2 regions of the Agrobacterium fabrum str. C58 genome follow, and region 1 is predicted to be linked to the other one. Evidence: predicted binding sites of a transcription regulator. Region 1 holds the regulator's gene; the other holds the start of a gene.
What was found. The regulator PhoB, encoded in region 1, activates phosphate uptake and scavenging genes when phosphate is short. The targets are predictions, from matches to a motif close to TGTCATNNANCTGTCAT.
Positions count from the first base shown of each region.

Region 1 (5,453 bases):
TCATCACCGCCGGCTTCGTCATGGGCATCATGTTGATCCCCTATGTCTCGTCGCTGTCGGATGACATCATCACCGCCGTTCCGCGCTCGCTGCGTGACGGTTCGCTGGGTCTCGGCGCCACACGGTCCGAAACCATCAAGAAGGTCATCGTTCCCGCCGCTCTTCCCGGCATCGTCGGCGCCGTGCTGATGACGGCCTCGCGCGCCATCGGCGAAACCATGATCGTGGTTCTGGCGGCCGGCGTTGCTGCCCGCCTGCAGCTCAATCCTTTCGAGCCCATGACAACGGTGACGGTGAAGATCGTCAGCCAGCTGACCGGTGACCTTGAATTTACCTCGCCCCAGACGCTGGTCGCCTTCGCGCTCGGCATCACGCTTTTCGCCATCACGCTTTGCCTGAATATCTACGCGCTATACATTGTGCGCAAATACCGGGAGCAATATGAATGACCGACATCGTCTCTCCCGCAGCCGGCGGTAGCGCCGTGAACAAAGCCACGCGCCGTGATATCGGCATCAAGCGCCGCTATGCCGCCGAACGTCGCTTCCGTGCCTACGGAATGGCAGCGATTTCTTTTGGCCTTCTCTTCCTCTTCCTGCTGCTCTTTTCGGTTGTTTCCAAGGGTTACACCGCTTTCCAGCAGACGATGATTACCGTTCCGGTCGAGTTTTCCGAACAGATCATCGATCCGAAGAATGAGCGCGCCACCAACCCGGCGAAGCTGATGACGGCCAATTATCCCGTCGTTGCCCGCGATGCGGTCGCTAAGGTTCTCGGCATTGCGCCGACGGACCGTGCCGGTCTTCGTGCCGTCAACCTCCTGATCTCCGACAGCGTGCGCACGCAGCTGCGTGACATCGTCGTCGCCGATCCGGCCGTCATCGGCACCACCCGTACCGTTACGCTTCTGGCGTCGGGCGATGTCGACAGCGCCTTCAAGGGCCAGGTCGATCTCACGGCAGATGAAGCCAATCGCCGCATCTCGAACCAGCAGCTCGGCTGGATGAACCAGCTCGCCGAAAGCGGGCAGCTCGGCAAACATTTCAACACCGGCATCTTCATCAACGGCGCCTCGAGCCGTCCGGAAGCGGCGGGTGTCGGCGTGGCGCTGATCGGTTCTTTCTACATGATGCTGATCGTGCTGGTGCTGGCGTTGCCCATCGGTGTTGCGGCCTCCATCTATCTCGAGGAATTCGCCCCGAAGAACCGCCTGACGGATCTCATCGAGGTGAATATCAACAATCTCGCGGCTGTTCCCTCGATCGTTTACGGTCTGCTCGGGCTTTCCGTCTTCATCAACTTCATGGGCTTTCCGCGCTCGGCCTCGCTGGTCGGCGGTCTCGTCCTGACGCTGATGACCTTGCCGACGATCATCATCGCGACGCGTGCTGCCCTCAAGGCCGTGCCGCCGTCGATCCGTGCCGCAGCCCTCGGGCTTGGCGCTTCCAAGATGCAGACGATCTTCCATCATGTGCTGCCGCTCGCCATGCCCGGCATCCTGACCGGCACCATCATCGGTCTCGCCCACGCTCTGGGTGAAACGGCGCCGCTGCTGCTGATCGGCATGGTGGCATTCGTTGCGAATTATCCGACAACGCCGATGGATCCGTCCACGGCCCTGCCGGTGCAGATTTACATGTGGGCGAACGAAGCCGAGCGCGCCTTTGTCGAAAGGACATCTGGCGCTATCATCATCCTGCTTCTGTTCCTCATCGTCATGAATGTTGGCGCAATCCTGTTGCGTCGCCGCTTCGAACGGCGCTGGTAGAGGGAGATTGAGCAATGAACATGTTGTCGGAAGCAGCAGTTGAAAAGGCGCTGGACAAGAAAATGAATGAAGTCTCATACAAGATGATCGGCAAGGACGTTTCGGTTTATTACGGCGAAAAGCGTGCGCTTTACGACGTGAACCTCAATGTCCGCGAAAACACGGTGACTGCACTTATCGGCCCGTCCGGTTGCGGTAAATCCACTTTCCTGCGCACCTTGAACCGCATGAACGACACGATCGACGGTTGCCGGGTAACCGGCAAGATCACGCTCGACACCGACGATATCTACGATCAGCAGATCGATGTCGTGGAACTTCGTGCCCGCGTCGGCATGGTGTTCCAGAAGCCGAACCCCTTCCCGAAGACGATTTACGAAAACATCGCCTATGGTCCGCGTATCCACGGTCTCGCCCGCAACAAGGCGGATATGGACCAGATCGTCGAGCATAGCCTGCAGAAGGCCGGTCTCTGGAACGAAGTGAAGGACCGTCTGCTGGAATCCGGCACCGGCCTTTCCGGCGGTCAGCAGCAGCGTCTGTGCATCGCCCGCGCAGTTGCCGTCAGCCCCGAAGTGATCCTGATGGACGAGCCGTGCTCGGCGCTGGACCCGATCGCGACCGCCAAGGTCGAGGAACTGATCCACGAACTGCGCACCAATTACACGATCGTCATCGTCACGCACTCCATGCAGCAGGCGGCGCGTGTTTCCCAGCGCACGGCCATGTTCCACCTTGGTCACCTTGTCGAAGAAAACGAAACCGACAAGATGTTCACCAATCCGGACGACCAGCGCACGCAGGACTACATCATGGGCCGCTTCGGCTGATCCTGGCCGGCGCTTTCTCGAAACCGAACAAGACTGGTGCCTCTGCCGTGCCCGCTTCCGGGCACGCGCATGCAGGCCAAGCCGGAGGACTAGACCATGACACAGACAACGACCCATTCGCATATTCTGTCTGCCTATGATGATGAACTGAAGTTTCTGACGCGTCGTATCGCCGAAATGGGCGGTCTTGCCGAGCAGATGTGCGGCGACGCCGTGCGTGCGCTCGTGAATTCCGATGCTGCGCTCGCGCAGAAAGTCATTTCGGACGATACCATTCTTGACCACGCTGAGCGCGAAATCGGCGACAAGGCGATTGTCACCATCGCCAGACGCCAGCCGATGGCGGCTGACCTTCGCGAAATCATCGGCACCCTGCGTATTGCCGCTGACCTGGAGCGCGTCGGTGATCTCGGCAAGAATACCGCCAAGCGCGTCATTGCGGTTGCCGGAACCGGCGTTCCGCGCAAGCTCGCCCGTGGCATCGAGCATCTGTCGGAACTGGCGCTGGTGCAGCTCAAGGAAGTGCTTGACGTCTATTCCACCCGATCCGCCGAGAAGGCCAATGCCATCCGCGAGCGCGACGAGGAAATCGACGCCATGTATACGTCGCTCTTCCGTGAGCTTCTGACCTACATGATGGAAGATCCGCGCAATATCACCACCTGCACGCATCTTCTGTTCTGCGCCAAGAACATCGAGCGTATCGGCGACCACGCCACCAATATCGCCGAGACGATCTATTACATGGCCACCGGCAGCCAGCCGGAGGGCGAGCGTCCGAAGGACGACAGTTCCAACACGCTCGGTTCGGTGACCGAGTAACAGACAGGCAGAGGCTTGTGCGGAGTTAGCATATGGTGCCGAAGATTGCAGTTGTGGAAGACGAGGAAGCGCTGAGCGTCCTGCTTCGTTACAATCTCGAGGCTGAGGGATACGACGTCGACACGATACCCCGTGGCGACGAGGCGGAAATCAGGTTGCAGGAGCGTATTCCGGATCTTCTCATCCTGGACTGGATGCTGCCTGGCGTCTCCGGCATCGAACTTTGCCGGAGGCTCAGAATGCGGCCGGAAACGGAACGCCTGCCCATCATCATGCTGACGGCGCGTGGCGAAGAGAGCGAGCGCGTTCGTGGCCTTGCCACCGGCGCCGACGATTATGTCGTCAAGCCGTTCTCGACGCCGGAACTCATGGCCCGCGTCAAGGCCATGCTGCGCCGGGCGCGTCCCGAGGTTCTGTCTTCGGTGCTGAAATGTGGTGATATCGAACTGGATCGCGAGACCCATCGCGTTCACCGCAAAAGCCGCGAAGTGCGCCTCGGCCCGACGGAATTCCGCCTGCTGGAGTTCCTGATGACCTCGCCGGGCCGGGTGTTCTCCCGCTCGCAATTGCTGGATGGCGTCTGGGGCCACGATATCTACGTCGACGAGCGTACCGTTGACGTGCATGTCGGACGCCTGCGCAAGGCGCTCAATTTCTCCCATATGCAGGATGTCATCCGCACCGTGCGTGGTGCCGGATATTCGATGGAAGCCTGAGAGGAACCGAACTGACGGTTCCTTTCAGCGCGACATACTCCAAAATCGAAAGGCCCGAAACCGGAATGGTGTCGGGCCTTTTCATTTTGAACCTTCCGCAAAGACGACAGCATCATCCCTTTGACAACTTGCCGATGGCTCGCAGAAATCCGGATTGCCGGGCGAAACCCGACGGCGGTGAGGAAAGCCTTGACGCTCTGCTGTCGCTGACCGGGAAGCGCGATACTTTTGTCACAAAAAAACGGGCCCGAAAGCCCGTAGTTTTTGAGTGTCAAATGCGTGCCGCAACACTCAAGCCTTACGGCGCTCGCTAACCGGCTGGTAGGCGAGCTTCGCATGGAACTTGCAATAGGGCGAAGATTCCAGCGCTTCACAACCGCAGAAATGGAAATCATCTTTCAAGGGGTCGCCGACCGGCCACTTGCAGGTGCGCTCCGTCAGTTCCGTCAGCGTCAGGCGACGGGAAATCGGGGTGACGACGTTTCTGGAAGGAACGTAATCGAGAACTTCTGCAGTCTCGACGCCGATCTCTTCCTGAAGAGCCGTTGCCGCGTTGGAACGCGTCAGGATCCGGGCCGGTGCCGTGCCGACACGACCGGCGAAATTCGTCGCGCGCGGGGCAGGGGCGGCGGCGCGCTTGGGCGCGGAACGCGCCGAAGTGACCGGACCGCCGGCCTTGACGCGTCCCGGCAGATTGAGACGGTGAACCTTGCCGATAACGGCATTACGGCTGACACCGCCCAGCTGCGCTGCTATCTGGCTGGCGCTAAGTCCCTCGGCCCACAATTTCTTGAGTTTCTCGACTCGCTCGTCTGTCCAGTTCATGCCGCTTCTCCGCTTTTCGCGTGTATTGTCGGCAGAATCCCTCTCCGCCCCGCGGGCGTGCCGCAAGCGTGGTTTCCGCCAGATTTTCGGTGACTAGTTCCGCCGCAATGCAGTCTAGTAATTAGCGATTAACCTAGTGCCAGCCCGACTCCGTGGCAAGAGTCGGGGGAATCATCTGGAATCGATTTTCCGGTTTTCCCCAACTTGCTGGTGAGTTGAGTCTGAAAGGCAACACCTTGGGCCTCGAAAGCTTCCATCTACTACTGCTTGAGACGCCCGGCAAATGCGGACTTTTGTTGACATCGGCAGGCGAACTGACAATAGTGCCGGTGCCGCCGCAAGGCGGCATTTTTGATTTTCAGGCGAGGGATAACCCTCAGAGCCTATTGACAACCGTCTGACAGCGCGTCCGCGCAAGGAGTGATACAGCCATGGCCGAAGCCGCCGCGCCATTGTTCGATACGTTTGCAAGAGCCCCCCTGCGCTTTGAGC
Region 1 covers NC_003062.2:418,637-424,089, forward strand. The annotation lists gene pstC (phosphate ABC transporter permease subunit PstC) at 1-449, shown strand, start outside; gene pstA (phosphate ABC transporter permease PstA) at 446-1,768, shown strand; gene pstB (phosphate ABC transporter ATP-binding protein PstB) at 1,783-2,598, shown strand; gene phoU (phosphate signaling complex protein PhoU) at 2,695-3,420, shown strand; gene phoB (phosphate regulon transcriptional regulator PhoB) at 3,453-4,136, shown strand; gene ATU_RS02050 (GcrA family cell cycle regulator) at 4,428-4,961, opposite strand; gene ATU_RS02055 (aspartate aminotransferase family protein) at 5,393-5,453, shown strand, end outside.

Region 2 (5,453 bases), 250 kb from region 1:
TATTCAGGACTGGTATTCCTGGCGTGCCCAGCCGCGCCTGCGTTTCGAAGACGGCAAGGTCGCGCCGCAATGGTCGAGCCGCGGGCAATATCCGGCCGATGCGAAGATCGACTGGCTGCAGCCCCTGCCGGACGGCGGTTACAGCGTCGTTTATGCGGGCACACAAAACCGCCTCGATATAACGCCGACCCGGGTGGATGTTTATGTCGACGGCAAGAACTACCCCGTCATCATCAACGACGATGCTGTTGTCGCGCCGCAGGGCCTGCCCGACGAAATCCAGCAGGACGGCAAGAAGGTTCTCGTGCATTACGGTTTTGCCGGCCAGGCGGAAATCCGCACCAGCCAGGTCTATGTACAGCGCCGCTTCCTTGGATGGGCGAACTTCCTGTTCGACACCAAATCTGAATTCTGGGGCAAGGGTTATGGCGAGCTTGCGGCTCTCGCGCTCTGGGGAGAGCGGCTCGATCCCGCGCGCTCCAATATCGGCCATATGGTCGATGATTTCCTCGACAACAGCGTCTGGCAACATGCCGATATCCTGTCCAAGCTGATGCAGACGCTGGTCATGGCATTTGTCGGCACGCTGTTCGGCACGCTTGTCGCCCTGCCGCTCGCCTTCATCGCAGCGCGCAACATCACCGCCAACAGGGCGGCAAACTGGGGCATGAAGCGCCTGTTCGATTTCCTGCGTTCCATCGACATGCTGATCTGGGCGCTGTTCTTCACCCGCAGTTTCGGCCCGGGACCGATCCCGGGAATTGCCGCGATCTTCTTCACCGATACCGGCGCGCTCGGCAAGGTCTATGCCGAGGCGCTGGAAAATGTCGACGACAAGCAGCGCGAGGGCGTCAAGTCGGTCGGCGCATCCCCGATTGCGGTCAACCGCTTCGGCGTGTTGCCGCAGGTGTTGCCGGTCTTCATTTCCCAATCGCTGTATTTCTGGGAAAGCAATACCCGCTCCGCCACGATCATCGGTGCGGTGGGTGCCGGCGGCATCGGCCTGAAACTGCTGGAAGCGATGGGTACCAATGCCGACTGGGACAAGGTCGCCTATATGGTCCTGCTCATCCTCTTCGTCGTCTTCCTGTTCGACCATATTTCCAATTCGCTGCGTTCGCGCCTGATCGGTAAAACACAGCACTAGGCCCAAGCGGGCGGGATAACGAAAGTCGCGATGACGTTCGTTATCCCGCACCGCGCACGCTCACGCAGTCCTGGTTTGCGCTGGCCATATCTCCTCACCATCTCCCTCTACGACTTCAGCGCGTTCGGAAGATTTGCCGCGTTTTGAATGCGCTTTTTTCCATCTGCATCATCATTCTGTCACGGAAAGCGATTACCTCGCACTCCTGACCTTGCGGGAAGCGGGCGAGTCACGCCAAATAGCTTCTCATCCCTGGTTTTCATGACACCGAAGAGTGCTTGCCGTGCGCTACGCCATCTATTTTTCTCCGGCTAAAGATCATCCGCTGACTGAAGCAGCGTCGCGCTGGCTGGGCCGCAATGCGTTTTCCGGCACGTTGCATGACGACCACGACGACTATGCCGATTTGACGGAGGAACCGCGCCGTTACGGTTTCCACGCGACCCTGAAAGCACCTTTCGAGCTCGCCGAAAAATACAGCGAGGCCGAGCTGCTCGCAGCGGTCGAAGATTTCGCGGCCAATCAGTCCGCCTTCGAGATCCCACGCGTCGTCGTCGGCGCGCTTGGGCCGTTTTTCGCGCTGGTCCCGGATCGCGTTTACCAGCCGCTGCAGGATTTTGCCGCAGAGGTCGTTGATCACTTCGATCGGTTCCGCGCGCCCCTGTCCGAGACCGATATTGCCCGCCGGCGGCCGCAAATGCTGACGGAAAGCCAGCGACAAAATCTCTCTCTCTGGGGTTATCCGCATGTCATGGATGACTTCCGTTTTCACATGACGCTGACCGGCCGTATCGACGAGGAAGAGCAGCCCGCCATGCAAGAGATTCTCTCGACCCGGTTTGCCGAATTCGTCGATCAGCCTCTCGCCATTTCCGGCCTCGCTTTATTCATTGAAGAAACGCGCGGCGCGCCATTTACCGTTCATCGCTGGCACCCGCTTGGCCAGCAGCCAAAGAAAGATGCGAACCCATGACCGAGCACGCCCTGTCCAATGCCCGTATCGTTTTGGAAGACGATATTATTTTGGGATCCGTTCTGATCCGTGACGGCAAGATTGCCGATATCAGCGAAGGTGCTTCCAAAACCGGAGAAGACCTCGAAGGCGATTTCCTTATCCCCGGTCTGGTGGAACTGCATACCGACCATCTGGAACAGCACTACTCACCACGTCCGGGCGTGATCTGGGACAAGATCGCCGCCATTCAGGCCCATGATGCACAGGTTGCGTCGTCCGGCATCACCACCGTGTTCGATTGCCTGCGGCTCGGCTCGGACGAGGATGGCGGTTTCAAAAAGGGCGAAATGCGCGAAATGGCTGACGCCATCGAGGCGGCAGCGGATCAGAACCGCCTGCGTGCGGACCACCTGCTGCATCTGCGCTGTGAGGTCGCTTCCGCCGATGTGCTTGAGCATTTCGAAGACTTCGAAACCGATCCGCGCGTGCGGCTGATTTCGCTGATGGATCACTCCCCGGGCCAGCGCCAGTTCCAGTCGATGGACCAGTATATCTTCTATTATCAGAAGAAGCGCGGATTGAGCGACGAGGCTTTTGCCGAATTCGTGCGCCGCCGACAGGCCGCATCGGCCGAATATTCCGCCAAGCACCGCGATTATCTGGCGGCCAGCTGCGCCAAGCGCGGCATCACGGTCGCAAGCCATGACGACGCGACCGAAGCGCATGTGGGCGAAGCCATCGGTCACGGCGTTAAACTGGCGGAATTTCCCACCAGCGTCGAGGCTGCGAAAGCTTCGCACAGCGCCGGCATGAGCGTCCTGATGGGTGCGCCGAACATCGTTCGCGGCAAGTCCCATTCCGGCAATATCGCCGCCCGCGATCTGGCCGAGATCGGCGTGCTGGATGTTCTTTCTTCCGATTACGTGCCGTTCAGCCTGCTCTTCGCGCCGTTCCTGCTCGCCGATCAGGTGGAAGCTATCAGCCTGTCGGAAGCACTGCGCATGGTCACCGCCACGCCGGCACGCACGGTCGGCCTTGTCGACCGTGGCCGTATCGCGACCGGGTTGCGGGCCGATCTGGTGCGGGTTCATCGCGAGGATGGTGTGCCGGTTGCTCGTTCGGTCTGGCGCCAGGGCAAGCGCGTGGCATGACCACCGGTGGAGAAGATAGCCGGCGCACATTGTCGCCCGGCACGATGATCGTGATTGTCGGCCCGAGCGGGGCCGGCAAGGACACGCTGATGGACTATGCGGCGGCACAGCTGTCCGGCCGCCCGGGTTTCCATTTCACGCGCCGTGTCATTACCCGCAGCTGTGATGCGGGCGGGGAAAATCACGATGCCGTTTCGATGCACGAGTTCAACCAGCTGGAAGACGCAGGTGCCTTCGCGGTCTCCTGGCAGGCGCACGGTCTGAAATACGGCATTCCGGCCGCCGTCTATCGCCATCTCGAAGCGGGAGATGTTGTCATCGCCAATGGGTCGCGCTCTGCCCTCCCGCATTTCGGCACGGCCTTTTCCCGTCTGAAGGTCGTGAACATCGTTGCACGGCCAGATGTGCTGGCGAGGCGGCTGGAACAGCGCGGACGGGAAAGCCGGGACGATATCCTGCGCCGGCTGGAACGCAGCTCGCTGGCTGTCGCCGGGGATTTCGATGTCACGACAGTCGATAATAGCGGCGCAATCGAAGATGCTGGCAAAACCATCATGCAGGTGCTGCAGCAAAGCGCCGGTTCCAGCCAACCTTAAAATGCCGCAGTCGGTCTGCTCGACAAACGCGCTTTCAAGGCTTACCATCAGGCGACAATTTCCAAACATGGTACGCCAAGGCGAGGGATGCCCGAAAAAAGGGTCAGTGACGAGATATCTGTGGTCGCCGGTCTGGCCGCTGGCGTCAGTAATTATGCCCGCTCACGGGGCATCGATATCGTTCCCATTTGCAAGGCGCTGGATATTGATCCCGCCACATTCAGCAGCCTGACGGAACGCATCAGCCTCGACAGATTTTCCCGTCTGCTCGAAACCTGCGCCTTGATTTCCGGCGATGACGCCTTCGGCCTGCAATGCGCCGCTACCTTTCCAGCCGGTGCATCCGGCGCGTTCGGTTATGGGCTGATCAGCGCTCCCACGGTTCGGTCGTTCCTGCGTTTTCTTCAGGACCATGTTTATTACGCCACCAACAACAGCAATTTTACCATGGTAGCGGATGCTACGCAGGTGACCCTCTCATGGTCCTTCGCGCCTGGGATCGCCAAACGCGATCAATATGTAGATTTGTCACTTGCCGTTCTGGTTCAGCGGCTACGCGATATTCTCGGAGAGCGCGTAAACCAGATCGAAATCGGTCTGGAGCGACAAAAACCCATTAATATTCAGCTATTTAAAGAGAGACTGACCAGACGGGTCAGTTTTTCCCAGGCCATCCACACGATGCGACTTCCGGCATCGCTTCTGGATGTGGCCAATCCGAATGCGGATGAGCGCCTGTTCGAATTGATGAACTTGCAATGCCGGATGTTGCGGCCTGAAACATCGGCGGACCCGACCCATTTCATCGATCAGGTGAAACGCTACATGCAGATGCGGCTGTCGGACGCAGAACTTTCACTCGGAGAGATCGCGCCCTATTTCAACCTGTCGGAACGGAGTTTCCAAAGGCGGCTCGCCGAGCTTGGCACAAATCTCAACGAGATAAAGGACGCCATTCGCAAAAATGCCGGTTTCAAACTCCTTGTCGAAAGCGATCTTCCGGTATCCGACATCAGTTACAGGCTGGGTTACTCCACACCCGGCGCCTTTTCGCGCTCCGTTTCGCGCTGGTTCGGGGCAACACCGACGGATATTCGCAGGAAACACGCGCATCATTCCGCCGGCTGACAGATATCACCGGCATCAATATTTCGAAAATACGCATAAAACTTGAGAAATATGTCGGCGTTTTTTGGAAGATGTGCCGAAACGTAACAATAGAAATGCAAAACTTGGCGCCCGATGTTATTTTATTGGCGCGGCACATCGCTTATGAGAGCGCCGCATATCCCGGGGATATGACGGAAACATTCCAGAGCTTTGAAACTGCATTCTGCGCAAGACCCGTGATTGTGATCTCGGCAATTGGCGTGGCAGTTCCTCCAAAGCCCCGGAATAACGTCCCCATCGGGATCGGCTGCTGCGAAAGCGGCTTTTTACTGCATAATTCCTGATGCGAGATGAAACCTCTCGGCGAAATTCACGTTTCTGTTCGCGTGTAGGCAGAGCGGTTAACGCGCCAGTGTCGGAGGCGAGATCAACAGATGGTCGCGCACCCGGGACAGGTCCATCTCTTTTGAGGCTGAAAGAAATGTCTTCAAAAA
Region 2 covers NC_003062.2:170,780-176,232, reverse strand. The annotation lists gene phnE (phosphonate ABC transporter, permease protein PhnE) at 1-1,147, shown strand, start outside; gene ATU_RS00810 (DUF1045 domain-containing protein) at 1,422-2,120, shown strand; gene ATU_RS00805 (alpha-D-ribose 1-methylphosphonate 5-triphosphate diphosphatase) at 2,117-3,253, shown strand; gene phnN (phosphonate metabolism protein/1,5-bisphosphokinase (PRPP-forming) PhnN) at 3,250-3,849, shown strand; gene ATU_RS00795 (AraC family transcriptional regulator) at 3,937-4,977, shown strand; gene ATU_RS00790 (helix-turn-helix domain-containing protein) at 5,441-5,453, shown strand, end outside.
Region 2: a site for PhoB is predicted at 1,314-1,330, ahead of ATU_RS00810 (DUF1045 domain-containing protein). Genes of this name have one in related genera too.